One region of the Amphibacillus xylanus NBRC 15112 genome, then DNA from elsewhere that is predicted to be linked to it. Evidence: predicted binding sites of a transcription regulator. Region 1 holds the regulator's gene; the other holds the start of a gene.
What was found. Region 1 encodes Rex, which represses fermentation and respiration genes when NADH is low (regulators of the CRP and FNR family bind a similar motif). Its sites were predicted from a motif close to TTGTGAAATATTTCACAA; they were not measured.
Positions count from the first base shown of each region.

Region 2: the regulator Rex is predicted to act here: its motif matches at 3,245-3,262, upstream of AXY_RS00360 (FAD:protein FMN transferase).

Region 1 is NC_018704.1:366,828-374,422, forward strand. It holds gene rimI (ribosomal protein S18-alanine N-acetyltransferase) at 1-121, shown strand, start outside; gene tsaD (tRNA (adenosine(37)-N6)-threonylcarbamoyltransferase complex transferase subunit TsaD) at 118-1,149, shown strand; gene AXY_RS02000 (ABC-F family ATP-binding cassette domain-containing protein) at 1,384-3,321, opposite strand; gene AXY_RS02005 (redox-sensing transcriptional repressor Rex) at 3,496-4,140, shown strand; gene AXY_RS02010 (YdiK family protein) at 4,164-4,367, opposite strand; gene AXY_RS02015 (CPBP family intramembrane glutamic endopeptidase) at 4,383-5,078, opposite strand; gene groES (co-chaperone GroES) at 5,295-5,579, shown strand; gene groL (chaperonin GroEL) at 5,626-7,251, shown strand; gene AXY_RS02030 (hypothetical protein) at 7,411-7,595, shown strand, end outside.
Region 2 is NC_018704.1:69,206-76,800, forward strand. It holds gene AXY_RS00340 (polyprenyl synthetase family protein) at 1-33, opposite strand, end outside; gene AXY_RS00345 (Gx transporter family protein) at 58-585, opposite strand; gene AXY_RS00350 (NusG domain II-containing protein) at 613-1,035, opposite strand; gene AXY_RS00355 (FAD-dependent oxidoreductase) at 1,225-3,087, opposite strand; gene AXY_RS00360 (FAD:protein FMN transferase) at 3,440-4,480, shown strand; gene menA (1,4-dihydroxy-2-naphthoate polyprenyltransferase) at 4,495-5,436, shown strand; gene AXY_RS00370 (energy-coupling factor transporter ATPase) at 5,444-6,268, shown strand; gene AXY_RS00375 (energy-coupling factor transporter ATPase) at 6,259-7,116, shown strand; gene AXY_RS00380 (energy-coupling factor transporter transmembrane component T family protein) at 7,113-7,595, shown strand, end outside.

The sequences.
Region 1 (7,595 bases):
ATATTCAAACTATACGGCACAAAGGTTATATCAAAAATTCGGTTTAGAAAAAGCAGGCATTCGAAAAAATTATTATACAGATAATAATGAGGATGCTATTGTAATGTGGGTGAGATTATGAAACAAGAAAAAAACACGTATATATTAGCAATCGAAACAAGCTGTGATGAGACAGCTGCTGCCATTATTAAAAATGGAACAGAGATAGTAGCAAATGTTGTAGCGTCCCAAATAGAAAGTCACAAAAGATTTGGTGGCGTAGTACCCGAAATAGCCTCGAGACATCATGTTGAGCAAATGACTTATGTATTAGAAGAAACTTTTAATCAAGCAGAGTTAACTTTAGAAGAAATTGATGCGATTGCCGTAACTGAAGGCCCAGGATTAGTTGGTGCTTTATTAGTAGGTGTAAGTACAGCAAAAGCACTGGCATTTACTCATAATAAACCATTGATAGGCGTCCATCATATTGCTGGTCATATTTATGCTAACCGTCTAGTCGAGGAGTTTCAATTCCCATTACTGGCTTTAGTCGTCTCGGGTGGACATACAGAGTTGATCTTAATGAAAGAGCATGGACACTTTGAAGTGATTGGAGAGACAAGAGATGATGCTGCTGGTGAAGCCTATGATAAAGTAGCGCGAACAATGGATTTACCGTATCCAGGTGGACCGGAAATTGATCGCCTTGCCCAATTAGGTGAGGATAACTTGAATTTCCCTAGAGCATGGTTAGAAGAAGATTCATTTGATTTTAGTTTTAGTGGATTAAAGTCAGCTGTTATTAACACGCTTCATAATGCCAATCAAAAAGGTATTGAACTAGATCGAAAAGATATCGCAGCAAGCTTTCAAGCAAGTGTTGTGGAAGTTCTAGTTGAAAAAACGTATAAAGCAGCTGAAAAGTATCAAGTTAAACACGTGATTGTTGCTGGTGGTGTTGCAGCAAATCAAGGTTTAAGAACAGCACTAAAAGAAAGATTCAATGATCAATTAATTAAATTATCAATCCCACCACTTGCTTTATGTACAGATAATGCAGCAATGATTGGTGCTGCCGCAATGATTGATTATGAAAAAGGATTAAATACAGATTGGTCAATGAACGCAAATCCAGCCCTAGATTTAGAAATGTATGGTGCTCGCTAGGTATGAATTATACACAAGTTATCTACAGGTATGTGCATAACTCTTTCAAAGTCAGATCTATTAATAACTAATCTGTGCACATAATCAGTGGATAACTAATGAAAAATCTGTGGATAATGTTGATAACTATGTTAATGTATTGAATTATCAAGGCTGAAATTGTGGATAAAATAAAAAGAGATTATTTGAAGGTGATGAATGAATAATGACCTTCAAATAATCTCTTTTTTAGTTTTAAATTTCTGAATGCTCATGTAAAGCTTCCCACTCTTGCATGAGTTCTTCAATCTTATCAGTTAATTCTTGATTAGCGGTAGTTAGTTCTAATGCTTTTTCATGATCCTGATAAACTTCAGGTTTGATAAGCTCTAACTCATTTTCAGCAATTTTTTCTTCTAATGCTTCAATTTCTATCTCAATTTCTTCGATCCGTCTTAATCGTTTGCGTTCTAATTGCTTTCGCTGCTTTTCTTCATGGTAATTAGTCTTTGGTTCAGGTGTTACCGATTTTGTGTTAACTTTTTCTTGATTTAATGCTTCTATTTCTTCTTGTTCTTGTTTTTTCGATACATAGTAATCATAATCACCTAAGTATACTGTTATGCCATCATGACTTAATTCATAAACATGTGTTGCAATCTCGTTAATAAAGTATCGATCGTGAGAAACAAAAATAATTGTACCAGGGAAATCAATTAGTGCAGCTTCTAAGATTTCTTTACTCGTTAAGTCTAAATGGTTTGTCGGCTCATCAAGAATAAGCAAATTAGATTGCTTCATCATCAGCTTTGCTAATGCTAGACGTGCTTTTTCTCCACCACTTAATGTCGCGACAGGGCTAAGTACGTCTTCACCAGAAAATAAGAAATTCCCTAAAACAGTCCGAATCTCTTGTTCATTTACGTGCGGGAACTCATCCCATAATTCCATCAGTACTGTTTTTCGTGAATCAAGCCTTGCAAGCTCCTGATCGTAATAGCCTACTTCAACATTGGTCCCAAAAGTTAATGAACCAGTAGTTGCTTGATGCTCTGAAATTAATGTTTTTAACAATGTTGTCTTACCGACACCATTAGGACCCACTAGAGCAATACGATCCTGGCGGTTAACAGTAAAGTTCAAGTTAGAAAAAATATTTTTTTCCTCATTAGGATATCTAAATGATAAGTTCTCTACCTTTAACACATTATTACCACTGCGCTGTTTTATATCAAAGCTAAATGAAGCCTGTCCCTCTTCACCTTTAGGCTTATCTAATCGATTCATTTTTTCCAGCTGTTTACGTCTACTTTGTGCTCTTTTTGTCGTTGATGCTCTCACTAAGTTGCGCTGAACAAACTCTTCCATACGCTGAATCTCAGACTGTTGTTTTTCATATGCTTTAAATTCACGCTCATAATCGAGTGCTTTTTGTTCTAAGTATTTTGTATAATTTCCGTGATATTTTTTCGACTGTTGATGTGCAATTTCATATATAATATCAACTGTATGATCAAGGAAATAACGGTCGTGAGATACAATGACGATAGCACCATGGTAACTACGTAAAAATTGCTCTAACCATGATAATGTAGTAATATCTAAATGGTTTGTCGGTTCGTCTAATATTAATAAATCAGGTTTAGATAACAATAGCTTTGCTAAAGCAAGACGAGTCTTTTGCCCGCCACTTAATTCATATATTGGCGTATTAAAATCAAAATCTGCAAAATTTAAGCCATTTAAAATCGTTTTTATGTCAGATTCATATTGATAGCCGCCATTATCTTTAAAACTTTGTAGTCTATTATCATATTGATTAAGTAATTGTTGATAACGTGATGGATCATTTAATAAATCAGGATCACCCATTTTTGCTTCCATTTCACGTAAAGCTTTTTCTTCTTCAATTAACTCATTAAAGACACTCTTCATCTCATTCCAGATTGTCTCTTTTGTTTCAAGTCCCGTATGTTGATCTAAGTAACCCATCGTGACATCTTTTGAACGATGAATTGTTCCTTCATCATAGGGCAAAATACCGGCGATAATTTTTAGTAATGTTGATTTACCAGATCCGTTTCGGCCAACTATAGCAATTCTATCATTGGCCTTCACTTCTAACTTAATATTGTTTAAAATAGTTTCAGCACCAAATCGTTTTACTAATTGGTTAATTTGTAATAAAATCATAGCAATTCACCTCATCTATCTCAATTTATCGTATCATTTGCTGAAAGAGTAAGCAAAATCTATGTAATAATAAAAAATAATTTTATAAGACTTTCGATCAATAATTTGTTACACTAATTATAGAGACTATGATCAACAGTGAACAAAGATTATATTAAAGAAGGAGTCTAAGTAATGGAAATTAATAACAATATCCCTCAAGCTACGGCAAAAAGATTACCGTTATACTATCGTTTTCTTAATAATCTTCATCTACAGGGTAAAACAAGAGTATCATCTAAAGAATTAAGCGAAGCAGTTAAAGTTGACTCGGCAACAATTAGACGAGACTTTTCCTATTTCGGTGCTTTAGGAAGAAAGGGTTATGGTTATAACGTTGAGTACTTATTAGAATTTTTCCGTAAGACATTAAATCAAGACAATGAATCAAATGTCGCTTTAATCGGGGTCGGAAACTTAGGTACTGCATTTTTACACTACAATTTTTCAAAAAGCAATAATACGAAAATTGCTAAAGCATATGATGCTAATCCTGATTTAATCGGTAAAGAGGTTGGTCATGTAATGGTAGAAGATGTTGAAAAGTTAGACCAATCACTATCCGAATCCGACATTGACGTAGCCATATTAACTGTTCCTGGACATGTAGCACAAAGTGTTACTGACGTAATAGTTAAAGCAGGCGTAAAAGGAATATTGAACTTTACTCCTGCGCGACTTACAGTTCCTGCAGATGTTCGCGTCCATCATATTGATTTAACAGTGGAGCTTCAATCACTACTTTATTTTGTTGAACATTATCCACTTGAAAAGAAATAAACAACAAGTCCTATGCTTGTTGTTTATTTTTTTTGATTTCGCTTAATTTTTAAATAAAATTGCAATAATCGAATCCCTATTCCTACTTCTAGCGTTGCTAGAACGCTTAAAAATAGCGTTAAAGGATCGAGAACTGTTTCAGTAATAGAATGGTAAGCAAAATAAATAAATAATGCTCCCATAATAAAATGAAACATTGCCCCCCTTAATGGTGAAACAATTCGCATAACTAGATTATCCTCCTATAAAAACATCTGAATAAAGTTGACTTGTTCAATAACATTTGGTGGTAATGTCAGTTGCACAATGACAACAAATGTATTCATCAAGACGTGTGCCATTATCGGCACAATAATTCGCTTTGATTTTACATATACAAATGCAAACACAAAAGCCATTATAAAGTAAAGGTGAATGTGGGTAAAGTCGTTATGTATAACTGCGAAAATTAATCCAGAAATGACCCCAGCAATCCAAAAGTTTGAGCGTTTATAGAGCTCACCGAAGATAATTTTTCGAAAGATAATTTCTTCAAGAATCGGACCGACGATTGCTACGATGATAATGAAGATCGGATAAGCACGAGCAATTTCCATAATCTGAGCTGTATTTTGTGATTGTTCAACAGACCCAAATATTAGCATATACAGTAAGTTACCTAGCGCTTGACCAAATAGTGCCATAAAGAATCCTATTACAATCCAAACAAAAGTCATCGTATCACTAGAACGACTTTGATCACTTATTTGATCTTTCTTATTCAATAGAAGAATTGACACAAATACGGCAACTAAAAAGATAAATACCTGCCAGTTCATTATAATCTGATTATGACTATCTGCATCAAGGTCAAAAGGTAGTAATAATTTTGCTACAAGTACCGGAGATAACTGGGCAAATAGATAAGTAAAGATAATTCCCAAATAACGTTTAGTCATAGATATACTCCTTCCTTTCAAAAACACCAATATACGTATTCTAACACAAAATAACTAGACAATTAACACCAACATGTTATAAGTAAAATTAATTAATAAAAAAATTATCACTTTGCTTGCATATTGAAAATAAATTTATTATTATAATAGTGGTGTTAGCACTCAATGTTGGCGAGTGCTAAAAAACGTTTAATTCAATGGAGGAGGGTTTTTAGTATGTTAAAACCATTAGGAGATCGTATCATTATTGAACTTGTAGAAGAAGAAGAAAAAACAGCAAGTGGTATTGTGTTACCTGACACAGCAAAGGAAAAGCCACAACAAGGCCGAGTAGTTTCAGTTGGATCAGGTCGAGTAGCAGATAACGGTTCCAAAATTACTCCAGAAGTAGAAGAAGGGAACCTTGTTATTTTTGCTAAATATGCAGGTACAGAATTAAAGTATGAAGGTAAAGATTACTTAATTCTACGTGAAGATGATATTTTAGCTGTAATTGGATAATTAAAAGCAGATTAAATAAATACTTAGTTAATAGGAGGATTTATCAATGGCAAAAAACATTAAATTCAGTGAAGATGCACGTCAAGCAATGCTTCGCGGTGTAGATACATTAGCAAATGCTGTAAAAGTAACATTAGGACCTAAAGGTCGTAACGTTGTTTTAGATAAAAGCTTTGGTTCACCATTAATTACAAACGATGGTGTTACAATTGCTAAAGAAATCGAATTACAAGATCGTTTCGAAAATATGGGAGCACAACTTGTTTCAGAAGTAGCTTCACAAACTAACGATGTTGCAGGAGACGGAACGACAACAGCAACAGTTTTAGCACAAGCAATGATTAAAGAAGGATTGAAAAACGTTGCTTCTGGAGCAAACCCTGTCGGTGTTCGCCGTGGAATTGAAAAAGCTGTTGAAGTTGCAGTAGACGAGCTTAGAAAAATTTCACAAACAGTTGAAGATAAAGAATCAATCGCTCAAGTTGCAGCTATTTCAGCAAATGACGAAGAAGTAGGTCAATTAATCGCTGAAGCAATGGAGCGCGTTGGTAATGATGGTGTAATTACTGTTGAAGAATCAAGAGGATTCAGCACTGAACTTGAAGTAGTAGAAGGTATGCAATTTGACCGCGGATATACTTCACCATATATGGTATCTGACCAAGATAAGATGGAAGCAGTGCTTGAAGATCCATATATTTTAGTAACAGATAAGAAAATTAACAACATTCAAGATGTATTACCAGTACTTGAGCAAGTTGTACAACAAAGCAAGCCACTATTAATTATTGCTGAAGATGTTGAAGGTGAAGCACTTGCAACATTGGTTGTAAACAAACTTCGTGGAACATTTAATGCAGTAGCTGTAAAAGCACCAGGATTTGGTGACCGTCGTAAGGCAATGCTTGAAGATATTGCGACACTTACAGGTGCAGAAGTGATTACTGAAGATCTAGGTCTTGATCTTAAGTCTTCATCAATTGAGCAACTTGGTCGCGCAGCTAAAGTTGTTGTTACAAAAGAAAACACAACAATTGTTGATGGAGCAGGAAATCCTGAAACAATTTCAGCACGTGTACAACAAATCCGTGCTCAAATCGAAGAAACAACATCTGAATTTGATAAAGAAAAATTACAAGAGCGCTTAGCTAAGTTATCTGGTGGTGTTGCAGTTGTTAAAGTTGGTGCTGCAACTGAAACAGAACTTAAAGAGCGTAAGCTTCGTATTGAAGATGCTTTAAACTCAACACGTGCAGCTGTTGAAGAAGGTATTGTTTCTGGTGGTGGTACAGCACTAATGAACATTTACTCAAAAGTTGCTGGAATTGAGCTTGAAGGCGACGAAGCAACTGGTGCAAGCATCGTTCTACGTGCACTAGAAGAGCCTGTACGTCAAATTGCAACTAACGCTGGTCTAGAAGGATCAATCGTTGCTGAGCGTCTAAAAGGAGAAGAAATTGGTGTTGGATTCAACGCAGCTACTGGCGAGTGGGTAAACATGATTGAAGCTGGTATCGTTGACCCAACTAAAGTTACTCGTTCTGCTCTACAAAACGCAGCATCTGTTGCAGCTATGTTCTTAACAACTGAAGCGGTTGTTGCAGATATCCCAGAAGATAAGTCAGGCACACCTGATATGGGTGGCATGGGCGGAATGCCGGGCATGATGTAATCAGGCGTCATAAAGCCTGTTAAATCAATGTTTCTACACTGGATATGTGTGTAGGGGTAACATTGGGGTAACATTTTACAAATTAGAGGTCATTCATTAATTTTGAAAATTTAATGGAGGCCTCTTTTTTTATTTCTTTTGTTACATGGAGACTTTGAGGTGAGAGTATTGGAGCTTTGGGAATATGCAGGAAAAAGAGTAAGAGTGATTGATATAGATGGACAAGTATTTGAAGGCGACTGCATCGATTACACTCAAGCTCTTGATAATGATCCAGAAATAGCGAGTATCGGGGTTGTTACTCAACCAGGTGCTGGCTTCTCATATGAGTTGTATGAAAATGA
Region 2 (7,595 bases), 300 kb from region 1:
GGGATAACCATGCCAAAATGGATGGATTTCCATGTAAAAACCTTCTTTCATTGTCGATTAAGTTGATTTTAAGTACATATAGTAATGTAATCGATCAACATGTTTTAATAAGTAATTTGCCGTAATTCCTATTGCAAGTCCTGTTAATATTCCAATCACGGATTGCACAGGTAAATAAAGCATGACGGCGAATGTTTGTGCAATCCAACTGGCAATAAACAATTGTCCAACATTATGGAAAACCGCTCCGGCCATACTAACGCCAATAAGACTGATAGGAAGGAATTTTATCTTCTTAATGAAAAGCATCGAGATAAAGCTAAATAATGCTCCAGTAGCACTATAAATGAATGTAGATAGCGTTCCGCCTAGTAATGTGGCCAGTACAATGCGAATGAGTACAACTTTGGCAGCATCTTTGACTGTTAACGTATACAAAGCGATACATGTAATAATATTTGCCAGACCAATTTTAGCTCCAGGCATAAAGAAAAATGGAGACGGGATTGAACGTTCAATTAAACTAATTATAACAGCTTGAGCCGCTAATAAAGCAATATAAACAAGTCGTTGGTTTCTAGTCATTTACTCACCACCATCATATATAGGCATTTAAGAACTGATAATGTCGACTTGATCTAGTTCAGGAGTATCTTCACCAAAATTTTGGATTTCTATCACAAGTTGATGTGGCAAACAAATGATTGTTTGTCCAACTCGACTAATAAACCCAGTTCTGACGCAAACTTGATCATGACAAGTTGCGCTTTTTATTTGAATCTGTCCATTAACGATTTCAACCGTGTTCGTTTCATGATCATGCGTATGGATATCAAACGTTTCATTTCCTTCATGGTCAGATAGGTTAATTTCATAAAGAACTTCATTTTCTAAAGAAATAACAGCAACTAGCTTCTCTCCATCAATTTGTGCTTGTTGCCAAGTGAAGATGGCAATTGGGGAGAAGGAAATTAATAAGAGTAGAATGATGATGATTAAATCGCCAATTTTTAATGTATCGAGAAGTTCTTTCATTTGCTGCCCCCATTTCAGACTGATAATTATCAGGGTTAATTATTTGTAAAGAACGAAATTTTTGGGTCATATGTCTAAGCTTAAAATTAGTCGTAACATAATAATTATACATGATAAAAATAAGATAGCGAGAGACTCTTTATAAAAGAGCCTTTCGCTGATCAATTTTAAAAATATTTAATTAAACAATTACTTGTCTCGATAGATCGATTGTTCTTTTCCGTACCAGAAGCGGCCTAATTTATTTTGAACATATGGAATTACCCAGTAATCAAGACCGAACGTTCTACCTGATCCATTCATTAAAGCGATAGACGCTGGTAGAGCCCAAACTTTATCCCAACCAAGCATAGCAGATAGAGTAAACATTGTTAGGAAAGCAACACTTGCTGCGTTAGCTAACCATGTAAATAAACCAAAGATAATTGCAAGACCAATCGCGATTTCAATGAATACCATCATTTTTTGCATAAATAGAGCTACTTCAACATTTGGCATCATAATTTCCATGATCCAAGCAAACCAACCAGGCATTTCACTTAAGATAGGCTCTGCCCAATCTGTTGCTGCGTCTGTTGCACCACTAGTAGGATCTTGTAGCCAAGGGTATGTCATGTTTACAGTTGACGTACGTAACCATGAGTCCTCACCAATACCTTTAAATAACAATGGTAAGTCACTAAAGCTTGAAGTTGCTTTCTGCCAGATTTCCTGACCCCATAATTTAGCGCCACCTTCTGCTAACCAAAAGGCACCGACAAATATACGAAGTGGTAAGCTCCAAAGGACATTTCCATAACGTGTTAAGAGATTACGGAATATATTACGTTTGTCTCTCGTTTGGAAGAATTCGTGTTGTACATATTTAAACATGTAGTATCCACTGCCAATTGTGAATAAGTAGAATAGGTTCACAAGGTGTTTTACAAAGTTTGCAAACCATCCACTTAGGTGGATACCCATTAAGTTAGCCACACCATAGCGTGCACCAATTGATACCATAATACCATGGTATTTACCTTCGTAAGCAGTCTTTTCTCCGCCTGTAATATCAGCAATGATATTTTTAGCAGCAGTTGAACCTGTTTGTTCAGCAGCCTCAACAATTTGAGGTGTTGGTTTTCCTTCTTCTTCTTCAAAATATGCAAGGTCTCCAACAACATAGACACCTTCATATTGTTCAGATTCCATATACTGATTAACTTTTAGACGACGAGCATGAGCTTTTTCCATACCGTATTCTGCAGTATCAGAATTAGCTTGAATACCGGCTGTCCATGCTAATGTATACGTTGGAATTGTCGATTTATCCATAATAACTACTTCATCTTCACGTACTTCAACAATTGGTGAGTTTTTTAAAATTTTAACACCATTTTTAACTAAATATGCTTCTGCTTTATCCGCTTCACGGCGTTCTAGCATGTTTAAAATAGTTGTTGCTGCTTCTACAACGTATAGAGTAATTTCTTCTGGATCAATCTTATTGTCTATTGCTAAACGATCTCTCCACTCAATAAATTCACCGACTAATTCAATTCCAGTAAAGCCAGATCCACAAACAACAAATGTAAGCATAGCACGACGCTTAGCCTCATTATGTTCTACTGCTGCAGCTGCTACTGTTTTTTCAATATGAGATCTTAATCTAATTGCATCTTCAAATGACCATAATGTGAAGGCATGTTCTTTAACGCCTGGAGTTTTAAAGTCATTTGGCTCTGCACCCATTCCTAAGATTAAGTAATCAAATGGATACTCACCGTTTTCAGTTTTTACGGTTTTTGTATCATGATCAACATGAGTCACATTATCTGTGACAAGATTTACTTTTGTGCGATTAAATAAACGTCGCAGGTCAAACTGAATGGCATCCGGTTCAACGCGATGTGTCGCTACTTCGTGCAATTCTGTCATCATCGTATGGTAAGAGTGGCGGTCAATTAAAGTAATTGAGATAGAATCATCTTTTTTAAACTTTTTAGCTAATTTCTTAGCTGCATGGACACCAGCATATCCAGCACCGATGATAACAATGTTTTTGTTAGCCATTGTTTTCCTCTCCTCTATTAAAAATTTATAAATACAAAGTGTAAACAGTGTGAATAACTGAACAACGATAACTATTGTAGCCTTGTTTTGTAGCCTTGTCTAGGGTTTTTAAAGATTTTATATAAAAAATAGTGTAAAGTTTACATAGTTTTTATATTTGCGAAATAAATAACACGAAAAAGGGCGATAAATGTATTCACTTCTCTAATAAAACACGTTAAAATGAGGCATGTATTTAGAAACAAAAACTGTTAACATTATTCGAAAATTATCAAAACATGTTATTTTAGTATAGTTAAATAAGATTTGGTTAGTATGTTTTAAAATCGGCTATTAAGGAGAGATATGTTAAATGATTAAACATAAATTATTATGCGTCGTATTTATCTGCCTATTCATGTTGACAGCTTGCTCAACGGATGGGAATAATTTACTCGATTCGCCACATAAGCAAACTAAGTTCTTATTGGGGACGATTGTTAATTTAAGCGTATATGATGCAGATAAAGAATATGTGATTGAAAAGGCAATGGATCTCATTGAAGAATTAGAGTATGTAATTAGTGATGAGATTAAAGGCACTGAGGTTGATCAAATTAATCAACATGCAGGAGTCAAGCCGATTTCAGTGTCGGACGAGCTTTATTATTTAATCGAACAAAGTATTGCCTATGGTGAAAAATCAGATGGTGGATTTGATGTCACGGTAGGTCCATTAACGAATTTATGGCGAATTGGCTATGATGATGCGAGAAAACCAGAACTAGATGAGATTGAACAGGTATTGCCATTAATAGATGATCAGAAAATTCAACTGAACCCGGAAGATCAATCCGTATTTTTAATGGAAAAAGGGATGCAACTTGATTTTGGTGCGATTGCTAAGGGCTATATTACCGATCAGGTACATGAACTATTTCTTGCTGAAAATGTTACCTCAGCAATTATTGATTTAGGTGGAAATATATTTGTAATGGGAAATCGTTCAAATGGCGATAAATGGTCAGTAGGAATCCAAAATCCATTTCTAGCACGTGGTGAGATTATTGGAGGAATCAAGGCGACAGATCAGTCAATTGTTACATCAGGTATATATGAGCGATATCTAGAGGTTGATGGGGTCAAGTATCACCATTTATTAGATCCAACTACAGGATATCCTTTTGATAATGAGATTGCGGGTGTAACAATAGTAAGTAAAGCATCAATTGACGGAGACGCTTTATCGACAGTTGTATTTGCCAAGGGTCTGGAAGAAGGAAAAGCTTTTATTGAATCCTTTGATGGGGCTGAGGCGATTTTCATTACAAAGGATCGGCAGGTTGTGTTAAGTACAGGTTTAGCTGATCAATTCGAATTGACGAACGATCAATTTGAGATTATAGAGAATTAGAAAGAAGGATAAAGATGTCATTTAAAGTGTTTTTAAAACTAGCTGAAATTCAAACGAAAATAGCAAGCTTCTTCCCGTTTTTAATTGGAGCGTTATTTGTTACGTATCGTTATCAAAGTTTTGACTGGAGAAATACGCTTATTTTCTTTGTTGCGCTACTTTTATTTGATTTAACAACAACAGTAATTAATAACTATATGGATTATAAAAAGGCGAGTTCTGAACAATATCGTCGAGAGCATAACATTATTAGTCAGGAGAGCATCCCGTTACCACTTGTTAGGTTAACAATCATGACGATGCTCATCATATCAACTGGCTTAGGAATTTGGCTTGTTTACAGAACAGATTTATTAGTGTTATTTATCGGTATGCTAAGCTTTGCTATTGGGATCTTTTATACTTTCGGACCGATTCCACTGTCACGAATGCCGTTAGGGGAAGTGTTTTCAGGCGTGACAATGGGCTTTGGTATTATATTTCTAACGATTTATATTAATGCTTATACTGAAGGGATTGCTAATCTCAGTTTCGGAGCAGGCATCGCTCAACTTAATGTGAACCTATTATTGCTGTTAGAAATTGCATTGGTTTCTTTGCCTAGTGTGTTGACGATTTCCAACCTTATGCTAGCCAATAATATTTGCGATTTAGAAGAAGATATTAAAAACCATCGCTTTACCTTGCCTTATTACATTGGGAAAAAGAACGCGGTTTATCTCTTTAACCTACTGTATATCCTTGTCATTTTAAGTATTATTGTTGCAGTAGCTTTAGATATATATCCAGTAGTTTTATTAGGTATTGTGCTAATTATTTTTCCGTTATTTAAAAATATTAAAGCTTTCAACAAGGAACAAATTAAGCATAAAACATTTTCAGTAGCAGTAAAAAACTTAGTACTGATTAACGGGGCAATAGTTGTGTTGCTATCAATAGCATTACTTTGGATGTGATTAAGTGATGAATAGAAACGGACAAGAGGAAATCGTAACATTTGAAAATGTGTCATATCGGTATGATCTTAGAAGTGAACAATATGCATTATCGGATGTTACTTTTTCGGTAAAGCGTGGTGAATGGCTAACGGTATTAGGAGCCAATGGATCAGGAAAATCTACGCTTGCAAGATTAATGGTCGGTTTAGCAAATCCGGAATCAGGTTCAATCCTAGTCGATGGACAGTCTTTCGATCAATCAAGCAGATCCAATTTATTAGGAAAGATTGGCATTGTGTTTCAGAATCCGGATAATCAATTTATTGGCACAACTGTTCAGGATGATGTCGCTTTTAGTCTTGAAAATTTAAACTTACCTTACGAAGAGATGAAAATTAGAGTAGAGAAAGCTCTAAAGCTAGTAGGGATGTATGAGTTAAGAGAAAAAGACCCATCTCAATTGTCGGGTGGCCAAAAGCAACGAGTTGCGATCGCAGGAGTGTTGGCACTAGAACCAGAAATCATGATATTTGATGAAGCGTTTATTATGTTAGATCCCAAAAGTCGAAAACAGCTCTTATATGACCTTAAATTGATTCAACAACAGTATAGGCTAACTGTGATCTCAATTACACATGATCATTTTGAAACAACATTAGCAGATCGATTACTTGTACTATCTGAAGGTAAAATTAAAGATCAAGGTGATCTTCGAGATGTTTTTATGCGTAATAAGGGGATTACCCCTCCATTTTCTGAGCAATTCCGTAGAAAACTGAAGCAACGAGGGATTCAAGTGCCCGATAGGTATATGACAAATGATGAATTGGTGGAATGGCTATGCAAATAAAATTTGATCAAGTTAAAGCTGATTATCAATTAGGCCCAATTCGTGCCATGAATATTATTGATGATTTTTCACTTCAGATCTCTCAGGGGACATTTTCAGCAGTTATAGGAAAAACAGGTGCTGGGAAGACAAGTATGCTTAAACTAATCAATGGATTATTGATCCCTTCGTCAGGATCGGTACAAGTTGAAGAAGTCACGATCAATAAACAAACTAAGAATTCAGAGTTAAATAAGATTAGAAAGCGTGTCGGGATGGTTTTTCAGTTTCCTGAGAATCAGCTTTTTGCTGAAACGGTAGCAGATGATATTGCCTTTGGTCCGAAAAATTTTGGTTTCACACGTGATCAAGTTGATCGAGTTGTGTTAGATAGTCTTAAGCAAGTCGGGTTAAGTGAAGATCTTTTATCGAGATCGCCATTTTCATTATCAGGAGGACAAAAGAGGCGTGTGGCATTAGCGGGTGTTCTTGCAACAAGACCTGATATTTTAGTATTAGACGAACCTGGAGCAGGTTTAGACTCAGAAGGAAAACAGGAAATTTTCTCATTACTAAAAACGTTAAATCAAACTGAATCGATGACGATTTTAGTTGTGACGCATGATATGAATGACGTCTTAAAATATGCTGATTATGTATTATTAATGGATAAGGGTAAATTAGTTTGCTATGAAGAGATTGAATCATTCTTTAGTAATCAGAGTCAGCTGGAAAGGTGGGATCTTGACCTACCGGATGTCGTTCATCTGCAACGACAAATAGAGCAAAAAACTGGGATACAGTTTAAAAGAGTCTCACTATCAAAATCTATGTTAATTGATCAACTTATTGAGGAAAAATTATTATGAACAAATTAATCTTAGGACGGTATTTCCCGGGGAATTCATTAATACATCAACTTGATCCACGAGCAAAGCTATGCTTAGCCATTTATTTTATTGCGTTGTTATTTTTTGTGAACTCGATTGTTGGATATTTATTAATGATTGGATTTGTGTTTTGTGTCATTAAATTAACTGGCGTGTCAGTTCGTATCTACTTAAGAGGAATTAGGCCGTTAATATGGCTCATTTTAATGGCTGTCTTTTTTCGAGTGATCTTTACAGCAGGTGGTACAATATTTGTCAGTAAAGGACCGATAGCCATTTCAAGTTATGGATTACTATTAGGTTTTTATACTTTCAATCGATTTGTATTAATTATACTCATCTCAACAGTTTTGACGTTAACGACAAAGCCTGTCGATTTAACAGATGCCATTGATGCTCTATTAAAGCCGCTTCGCCTTATTGGGATCTCGACATCAGAATTTTCATTAATGCTATCA